Regions from separate parts of the Cellulomonas jepli genome, predicted to be linked through region 1. Evidence: riboswitches for the same ligand, from Rfam matches in the RefSeq annotation. Region 1 holds a riboswitch; each other region holds the start of a gene.

The links. Region 1 has a riboswitch for cyclic di-GMP ahead of AB6N24_RS12440 (PKD domain-containing protein). Riboswitches for the same ligand answer to the same signal wherever they lie in the genome.
Region 2: linked by a shared signal. The riboswitch ahead of AB6N24_RS01375 (right-handed parallel beta-helix repeat-containing protein) and the one ahead of AB6N24_RS12440 (PKD domain-containing protein) in region 1 are both predicted to bind cyclic di-GMP.
Region 3: linked by a shared signal. The riboswitch ahead of AB6N24_RS11010 (BldC family transcriptional regulator) and the one ahead of AB6N24_RS12440 (PKD domain-containing protein) in region 1 are both predicted to bind cyclic di-GMP.

Annotation. Positions count from the first base shown of each region.
Region 1 is NZ_JBFTER010000047.1:3,861-7,105, reverse strand. Features, by position in the region: gene AB6N24_RS12445 (glycoside hydrolase family 26 protein) at 1-1,162, opposite strand, end outside; cyclic di-GMP riboswitch class I at 1,734-1,808, shown strand; gene AB6N24_RS12440 (PKD domain-containing protein) at 1,857-3,245, shown strand, end outside.
Region 2 is NZ_JBFTER010000003.1:44,998-48,242, forward strand. Features, by position in the region: gene AB6N24_RS01365 (LysE/ArgO family amino acid transporter) at 1-181, shown strand, start outside; gene AB6N24_RS01370 (SGNH/GDSL hydrolase family protein) at 223-852, shown strand; cyclic di-GMP riboswitch class I at 1,184-1,258, shown strand; gene AB6N24_RS01375 (right-handed parallel beta-helix repeat-containing protein) at 1,273-2,241, shown strand; gene cysK (cysteine synthase A) at 2,790-3,245, shown strand, end outside.
Region 3 is NZ_JBFTER010000039.1:8,172-11,416, forward strand. Features, by position in the region: gene AB6N24_RS11005 (EAL domain-containing protein) at 1-735, opposite strand, end outside; cyclic di-GMP riboswitch class I at 1,285-1,359, shown strand; gene AB6N24_RS11010 (BldC family transcriptional regulator) at 1,418-1,606, shown strand; gene def (peptide deformylase) at 1,883-2,368, shown strand; gene AB6N24_RS11020 (DUF3145 domain-containing protein) at 2,640-3,140, shown strand.

The DNA of each region.
Region 1 (3,245 bases):
GCTGCGGGTCGCCCGGGCGGTAGTAGCCCGACATGCCGATCCAGTCGACGTACTCGTCACCCGGGTAGAAGTTGACCGGGTCCGGCTGGCTCGGGATCTTGTTCACGCGGTTCGGGGCCCAGAGCCACGCGACGTACTCGTTCGCGCCCTCCTGGGTGAAGATGTCGTGCACGTGCCGCCACATCTGCACGTACTCGCCCTTCTTGTTCCCGTTGATGCCCTTGCCGTCCCAACCGCGGACCTCGGACCACGGGTACCAGGTCCCGTTCATCTCGTGGTTGAAGCGCAGGACCAGCGGGAGGCCGGTCGCGGCGATGTCACGGGCGTACTTGCGCAGGTACTCGTCGTGCTGGCCGTTGATGATCGAGCCGAGCGAGTACTCGGGCGCCTCCGCGGAGATCGCACCGACCTGGCTCTGGCTCTCCCAGGTGAGCAGCGGGATCTGACCGCGGCTCCACGCGGACTGGACGGCGTCCGGGCGGAAGTCGGTGTCCCACGACTGGAAGTAGCCGCTGACGTCGGCGTTGCGGTTCACGGCCGCCTGCACGCCGTTGAACTCGCCGTAGTCGAACGGGCTCTGCGTCGTGTAGAGGCCGAACAGCTGGCTCGCCGCGACGATGTCCGCCTTAGTCATCGACGCGGTGACCGGGGGCGCCTGGTGGCCCTTGGGGTTCTGCACCTTGTAGGTGAGCTCGCCGAGCTGCTTCTTGAGGTCGGCGATCTGCGCCGTGGTGACCTTGCTCGCGGCGTTCTGGCGCTCGCGCGCGGCCTTGAGCGTGCCGTTGACGAGGTTCGCGGCGTCCTTCTGCTTCGCGGCCTCGGCCTCGGCACGACCGAGCTCCTGCTGCGTCTGCACGAGCTTCGCCTCGAGCTCGGTGATCTGCTTCTTCAGGTCCTCCGCGCGGGCGAGCTGGACCTTGTCGCCGACCTGGGGCCGCGGCGCGGTGAGCTTCGCCTCCATCTCCTCGAGCTGGGCGCTGAGGTCGCGCGAGCGCGCCTGCTCCGTCTTGAGGGCGACCTCGGTCGCGCTCGGCCCGTTCCACACGTACTGGCCCTGCGGCGACAGCAGCGCGATCGCACCGACCGCAAGAAGTGAGACGGTGATCACAGAAGCGAGCACGCGATGGCGGCGCGTGAACTTGAACGGATAGTCGGAAAACATCTGCGGGTGCCTCCACGGCGATGGTCTTCACGGCGCGCCCGGGTCATGCGGTCCGGACTGCGTGCGGGTCGTGAGCACGGGTGCTCGTCGGGCGTGAGCGCAGACGCACGGGTGTGCGGCCGTCGCGTTCGACATGGCGGTGGAGCCCCTCCCGAGGCCCCGGCCGTGCCGGAGCGCGACGTCCGTGTCGCGGTGCGTGTCCTGCTCCAGCACGGCGAGACCGTGCTGACCAGCGACGATGAGTGAGAGACAGCGTCGCCGCGGGTTACCGGGACCACGGGGGAAGCTCCCCTGCCGTGTCGCCCTGCCCTGCGTGCGGCGGCGACCGCGCCAGACGGCCCAACCTCGGCGCCGGCGTGCGGCACCGAACTCGGTTCCCCCCGGAAGCCCTGTGCGGTAGGTCCTCATGGTGCACAGCAATCACTCGAAAGGGCAAGAACCCTGCACGGAACACGGTCGTATATCCGAATTGCCCGGGTGCACGGGAGTCACGCCCGGCGTGCACGCGCGTCGGCTTGGTCCGGGTTTATGTGACTGGATTAACACGAACGGCGGACGTACGCTCGTCGAGTCCGCGAAAAGGCAAACCTGCTGCGAGGCAGGGACGCAAAGCCATGGGGCCCTCGGGGTCCGCCAGGCTGCCGAACGACAGGGGATCCCCGTGCAACGCCGCCTCCCGGGGCAGGGCCGTGCCGTGCCCGCGCCCAGCACCACCACCGCCCGCGCCGCGTCGAGGCCCACCGCCTCGGCCCGCGCCGCTCGCACCCGCACCGCACGCGCCGTCGTCGCCTCGGCCGCGCTCGCCGGTCTGCTCACGGCGGCCGTCGTGCCGCCGTCGACGGCCGCGAGCCGCCAGGTCGTCGAGCCGGCCCCGACTGCGTCGCCCACGGTGTCGCCCACGCCCGAGCCGATGCCCGGCCCCACGGACCCGCCCACGCCCACGGCGGACCCGACGCTCAGCCCCACGCCCACCGCCGAGCCGACGCTCAGCCCCACGCCCGGGACGCCCACCGAGCCCACCCCCGACGCCACGCCGAGGCCCGGCGCCGCGAACGACTGGGCCGAGGACGCCCTGACCCCGGACGACGGCCTGCTGTTCGGGGCGTCGGTCGCCAAGGGCACCCACGCGAGCGTCGACGCCGCCGTCTCGGCGTTCGAGGCGAGCATCGGGCGCAAGCTCGACGTGCACCGCTGGTACGCCCTGTGGGACGAGCTGCCGTCGACGCCGCTGACCACGACCGTCCAGCGCGGCCGCACGCCGCTGCTGTCGGTGTCGTCGAAGAAGATCGACGGCACCAAGATCTCGTGGGCCGCCGTCGCGAGCGGCGCCCACGACGCGCAGATCGTCCAGCACGCGAACGCCGTCAAGGCGCTGCGCGTGCCGATGTACGTCTCGTTCCAGCACGAGCCCGACTACTCCCCCGGCTTCGGGGCCGCGGCCGACTACCGGGCGGCGTTCCGCCACTACGTCGAGGTCTTCCGCGCGCAGGGCGTGACCAACGCCGTGTGGACGTGGATCGTGACGCCGACGCCCTTCGCGCCGTACGCGGCGGTGAGCGCCGACGCGCTGTACCCCGGCGACGACGTCGTCGACCAGATCGCGCTCGACGCCTACAACTGGTTCGGGTGCGCGACGAACGGCCAGACGTCGTGGTCGTCGATGTCGCGCGCCGCGTCGGCGTTCCGGGCGTTCGGCCAGGCGCACGGCAAGCCCCTCGTGATCGCCGAGTGGGGTTCGGTCGAGGACCCCGCGGTGCCGGGCCGCAAGGCCGCGTGGCTGCGCGAGTCGATGGCGACGCTCGCGTCGTGGCCCGAGGTCACGGCGGTCCTGTACTTCCACCACCACGGCAGCTGCTCGTGGTTCGTGGACTCGACGCCGAGCTCGCTCGAGGCGTTCGCGGACGTCGCCGACTCCCCCGCGGCGCACACGCGGCCGTCGGCCTTCCTGCAGACGTCGACGACGCACGGGACGGCGCCGCTCTCGGTCACGTTCGACGCGTCGCGCTCGTCGGGCGCGGGCGGTGGTGCCGGCGAGCACGTCGCGAGCTGGTCGCTCACCTACGGCGACGGGACCACGGAGAGC
Region 2 (3,245 bases), on a different contig from region 1:
CCGGCCGTGGGCCTTCGCCGCCGGGGCGGTCGCCGCGAGCATCGGCTGGTTCGTCACCCTCGGGTTCGGCGCGGGCCGGCTCGCCCCGCTCTTCGCCCGCCCGCGCGCCTGGCAGGTCCTCGACGGGCTCGTCGCGGTCGTGATGGCGGCGCTCGCGGTCTCGCTCGTGGTCGGCACCTGACCGGCTTGTCCGATCCGGGCCCCTGTGCTGCAGTTCGGGGCATGACGCTTCTCGAGGCGGGCGACCGCATCCTGCTGACCGGCGACTCGATCACCGACGGGGGGCGCGACCGCAGCGACCCGGCGAGCCTCGGGCACGGGTACGCGCTGCTCGTCGCCGCGCTCGCCGGCGCGCGCCGGCCCGACCTGGGCCTGACCTTCCTCAACCGCGGGATCGGCGGGGACACCGCGCGGCAGCTCCGCGACCGCTGGGAGGCCGACGCCCTCGCGCTCGAGCCGACCGTGATCTCGGTGCTCGTCGGGATCAACGACACGTGGCGCCGCTACGACTCGGGCCGCGCGACCTCCGTCGACGCGTACGAGGAGGACTACCGCGCGATGCTCGACTCGGCGCGCGAGCGCCTGGGGGCGCGCCTCGTCCTCGTCGAGCCGTTCGTCGTGCCCGTCGAGGAGGCACAGCACGGCTGGCGCGAGGACCTCGACCCGCGGATCGGGGTCGTCCGGCGGCTCGCCGCCGAGCTCCGCGCGACGCTCGTGCCGGCCGACGGGCTCTTCGCCGCGGCGGCCGTCCGCACCACGCCGGCCGCCTGGGCGTACGACGGCGTGCACCCCACGCCCGCCGGTCACGGCCTGCTCGCCGAGGCGTGGCTCGACGCCGTCGGGCTGGGCTGAGCGTCCTGCGCGTGCGCCCGGGCGCACGCACAGGACCACGCCCGCCACCCGTGCGGGTGCACCCGTCCGTGAATGCACCGATCGTGTTCGTAACCCGTCCCGGACGGACATCCCGGACGTGCCGCCGGGGCGCCCGCGCCGCACTCGGGAACTCGTCGAAAACAACGCCTTCTCACGCATTCCCACGCCCGTGACCTGCGGGATCGCCCTGATCCGCACCGGCTGTTATCACCGGCACCGAGGACCCGCCGCCCGGACGACGCTGTTTCACCCGCCTGCCAGGCGCTGTGACTCTTGTCGCGGGCAGCCGCGACCGCATACGGTCCTCCTGTCCACGAAAAGGCAAAGCTGCCGCGAGGCAGTGACGCAAAGCCATGGGACCCACGAGGTTCGCCAGGCTGCCGAACGACGGAGAATCCAGTGCTCAATGCAGTCCGCTCGACCTTCAGCGCGCCCACCGACAGCCTGTCGGAGCGCGCCCCGCAGCGCGCCCTCCGCCGCCGGGGCCGGGCCGTCGCCCTCGTCGCCGGCCTCAGCGTCGTCGCAGCGATCGCGTCAACGGCTCCCGCTGCCGGCGCCGGCGTCGCACCCGCCGCGCTCACCATCCCGACGCTGAGCAACGCGAGCGCCAGCACGACGGGCGTGCCGGCAGGCACGGTCCTGACCGTCATCACCGGCGACCTCGTGGTGAGCACGCCGGGCGCGGTCATCGACGCGGTCGACGTGCGGGGGTTCCTCAAGGTCACGGCACCGAACGTCACGATCAAGCGCTCGGTCGTCCGCGGCCGGCCGATCACCAGCAGCTTCGCCCTCGTCACGAACGGCGCGGGTCTCTACCCCTTCACGATCGAGGACAGCGAGCTCGTCGCGGCCGACGCGTCGCCGCACATCGCGGGCATCATCGGGCACAACTTCACGGTCCGCCGCACGGAGATCGCGAACGTCATCGACTCGGTGCACATCACGGGCTCGAACGTCCTCGTCGAGGACTCGTACATGCACAGCAACCTGTACTACGCCTCCGACCCGAACCACAAGGGCGGCGAGAGCCACGCCGACAGCATCCAGATCCAGGGCGGGTCGAACATCCGGATCCTGCGGAACAACATCCGCGGTGCGCAGGCCACGGCGATCCAGACGACGCAGGACCGTTCGCAGATCACGGGCCTGACGATCAAGGACAACCGGATCGGTGGCGGCAAGTGCACCATCAACATGGCTTACGGCAGCCGCCCGGCGAGCACCGGCGTGGTCATCCAGAACAACGTGTTCCGGCTCGACACGGGGTACACGCGCTGCGCGATCCTCGCTCCGACCGTCCACACGATCGCGAACGTCGACAACTACTTCACGGACGGCGCGGCGGTCAAGGTCCAGCGCAGCTTCTGACGTCCGCACGGCAGACGCACGCGAGCGGTGCGCGGGTTTCCCGCGCACCGCTCGCGTGCGTCGTCGGCGTCCCACGGCCCGTCGCCGTGCTGCGTCGCGGTCGTCCGCGCGGACGACGTCCCGCACCTCGGGCATGCTTTGCACCGCGGGGACGTTGTCGATAACGTCAGCGCGTCCATGACCGACCGGGAGGAGAGGTGACCGTGCTGCTCCGCGCGTGCGTCACCACCCTGGTCCTGTGCGACGCCGCGTGCGCCCGGCCCCACCGGGTCGCCGCCTGCTGTCGCTGTCACTAGAGCGCTGGCCGCTCCCGCTGCCCTCGCAGCGGGAGGCCCGCACGGGCACATCCCCCCGCGCCAGCGCTCGCCCCACGCGCCGCACCGGTGGTCCCCGGCGCTCGGCGGTCCCCGGCAGCGAGCCCCGCGCGCTGCTGCCCGGCCCGACGACGAGCCCACCGCGCGGCGCGCGACGCCGGAGCCCTCCCGGTCCCCCGCACCACCTCCCCCACCCCGCCACGCACCCCGTGGCCCCGCACAGACGAGGACGACATGGCCCGCATCTACGACGACGCGACGCAGCTCATCGGCAACACCCCGCTGGTCCGCATCAACAAGCTGACCGAGGGCGCCGGCGCCACGGTGGTCGGCAAGCTCGAGTTCTACAACCCCGCGAGCTCGGTCAAGGACCGCATCGGCGTCGCGATCATCGACGCCGCCGAGGCGTCCGGCGAGCTCCCCGCGGGCGGCACGATCGTCGAGGCCACCAGCGGCAACACCGGCATCGCGCTCGCGTTCGTCGGCGCGGCGCGCGGGTACAAGGTCGTCCTGACGATGCCCGAGACCATGTCGAAGGAGCGCCGGGCCCTGCTGCGCGCGTACGGCGCCGAGCTCATCCTCACCCCCGGCTCGGAGGGCATGAAGGGCGCGGTCAACCGCGCGAACGAGGTCGCCGCGGAGCGCCCGGGCGCCGTGCTCGCCCGCCAGTTCGCGAACGCCGCCAACCCG
Region 3 (3,245 bases), on a different contig from region 1:
CACCTCGTCGAACCGTTGGTGCACGCTCGACAGGCTCGGCGTCGCCCAGGCGCCGTGCTCGACGTTGTCGAAGGCGAGGACCGCGACGTCCTCGGGCACGCGCACGCCCGCGGCGGCGAGCCCGCGGACGAGCCCGATGGCGTTGTGCCCGGACGCGGTGACCACCGCGTCGGGCCGCTCGGGACGGGCGAGCAGCTCCCGGGCGGCGTCCACGCCCGCGGCCTCCGACCAGTCCCGCGCCACGACGAGCAGCTCCTCGCGCGGGATGAGCCCGTGCGCGGCGAGCGCGTCGCGGTACGCGACGTGGCGCTCCTGGTAGTCGTACTGCCGGAGGTCGCCGACGAAGCCGATCCGGGTGTGGCCGTGCGCGCGCAGGTGCTCGACGGCGGCGTGGATGCCGCCGTGGTTGTCGGGCAGCGCGACGGGCGCCTCGACGCCGTCGACCCGCTGGCTCGTGAGCACGACGGGCTTGCCGAGCACGAGCATCCGCTCGAGGAAGGCCGCGCTCGCGCTGAGGGCGATCGTGACGACCGCGTCGGCCTCGTCCCAGCCCACGGACAGCGCGGTCTCGCCGACGACCGTCTCGTCGAGCTCGGGCTGCTCCGGTGCGGTCTGGGCCACCACGACGCGACCGCCCTGCGCGGTGACCTCCCGCACCAGCCCCGCCAGGAGCTCACCGTGGTAGAACCCGCCGATGTGGCGCGCGAGCGCGAGGACGGTCCAGGTGTGCGGCACGTGACTCCTCCGGCTGCGAGCCACGTGTGGGCTCCTCGGGAGGACCATCGGCACCCGCCGCGGCGACTTGAGCGGAGAGCCGCAGGTCAGGGGCCGTGCGGAGCGACGTGACGGGCCACGGCGGGGGTCGCGCGGACCGGTCGTCGGGCGTCGGTGCGGTCGACGTCGGGTCACGTGTGGCGGTCGCAGCGGTCGGCACGCGTGACGCGCGTCTCGACGGCGCTCGGGTGCGGACAGCGTTCGGGCGCCTCACCCGCACAAGATGAGGCGCCCGTCACCCGCCGTGGTCACCTGGCGACCCGCCCCGCTCGCGCCTGGGCGTTGGGTCAAGGGTAGGACGAATCCGCCGGGAGGGCGAGGGATCGTCACGCACTCGTCTGCTGCGGCCCAACCGAAGCTCTCCCGGCGGTCAGGATGCACGGGCCGGCCGGGCATGTTATATGCGCCGTCGAAGCGCATCGATTCACCCGATCGGCCCCCAGGGTGGTTCGTTTCACCCTCGGGGGGTTGTTGCGAAGTTGTCCGGGTTCATGCATAGTTGAGGACGTCAGCGAGAAACGGCAAACCCGCCGCAAGGTGGGGACGCAAAGCCACGGGGCCTCAGGGGTCAGCCGAGCTACCGAACGACAGGAGAGTTGCCATCATGGCCATCACCACCCCCAACCGTTCCGAGTCCACCTCGATGCCGGGCGCTCTGCTCACCCCGGGTGAGGTCGCAGCGATGTTCCGGGTCGACCCGAAGACCGTCACGCGCTGGGCGCAGGCCGGCAAGCTCTCGGCGGTCCGGACGCTCGGTGGGCACCGCCGCTTCCACGAGAACGAGGTCCGCCAGCTCCTCACGGGCGTGCCGCAGCAGCGTTCCGACGTCTGAGGTCTCGGCCGCGCGTCACGCACAGCTTCTCGCCGAAAGGCCCGGGGAAATGTTCCCCGGGCCTTTTGTCGTGCACGTGTCCAATTCACGTGACCTCGGTCACTCGAATGGCGCAGCGCTTCTCTCCCGCCGCAGGTGCACCGGGGACGGCAGAGCCGAAGGGCGCGAGGGTGCCGGGCCGACGGCGGCGGGAGGCTCCCAGCGGGCCTGCGCGGTCCACACCTCCGACCGCTGGAGTGCCCGAGTCGGACAGCCCCGCATGAAACAATCGTGGGCATGGCGATGAGAGAGATCCGCACGGTCGGCGACCCGGTCCTGCGCACCCCCTGCGACCCGATCACGACCGTCGACGACCGGGTGCGCTCCCTCGTGACGGACCTGCTCGAGACCGTCGACCACGAGGGTCGGGCCGGCCTCGCCGCCAACCAGATCGGCGTCGGGCTCCGCGCCTTCTCGTGGAACATCGACGACGAGATCGGCTACGTGCTGAACCCCCGCATCGTGGAGCTGTCCGAGGACTACCAGGACGGCGACGAGGGCTGCCTGTCGGTGCCCGGCCTCTGGTACCCGACGAAGCGCGCCTGGTACGCCCGGGTCGTCGGCGAGGACCTCGACGGCAAGGAGGTCGTCGTCGAGGGCACCGAGCTCATGGCCCGCTGCCTGCAGCACGAGGTGGACCACCTCGACGGGTACCTCTACCTCGACCGGCTCGAACGGTCCGTGCGCAAGAAGGCGATGCGCGCGATCCGCGACCAGCTCTGACGCGGGTCCCCGCGCCGGAGCGGGGTGACGGCCACGACCGCGGGCCGGGTCTCGCCCCGCGGTCCCGGCGCGCGATCCCGACGTTTCAGGGCGAACCATGACCGATCGCCACCCGGACCGTTGCACGTCCGGGTGGCGGGGCCGGATTCGCTGGCGTCCGACCAGCCGGATCATGCATGCTGTCACCAGCACGCCGCGAGGCCGTGGTGCACTCCCGTCTGCGGGACGAGGTCGTTGGGGAAGACGAACCTCGAGCCGTCAGGAGGGCGACATGGCAGGTGCGATCACCCGCGGTGTACTTTTCGTGCACTCAGCGCCACGTGCGCTCTGCCCCCACATGGAGTGGGCGGCAGGCAACGTGCTGGGCACACGCGTGTCCCTGGACTGGACGCCGCAGCCTGCGGCGCCGGGGATGTACCGGGCGGAGCTGTCCTGGCAGGGTGCCCAGGGGACGGGCGCGCGCCTGGCCTCGGCGCTGCGCGGGTGGACCCACCTGCGCTACGAGGTGACCGAGGAGTCGAGCCACGGCACCGACGGCTCGCGCTGGAGCCACACGCCCGAGCTCGGCATCTTCCACGCCCAGACCGACGTGCACGGCAACGTCGTCGTGCCCGAGGACCGCATCCGTGCCGCCCTCGTGCACGCGGCGGACCCGGCACGCCTGCGCGCCGAGCTGGACCTCGCGCTCGGGCAGGCGTGGGACGACGAGCTCGAGCCGTTCCGCTACGCCGGCGCCGGCGCGCCCGTGCGCTGGCTGCACCGGGTCGGCTGAGCGGCCGGCGACGGCCGGGCCGCGACGGCCGCACGAACGACGACGCCCGGCCACCGCGCCCTCACGGGGAGCGGTGGCCGGGCGTCGTCGTGCCGTGGCCGGAGA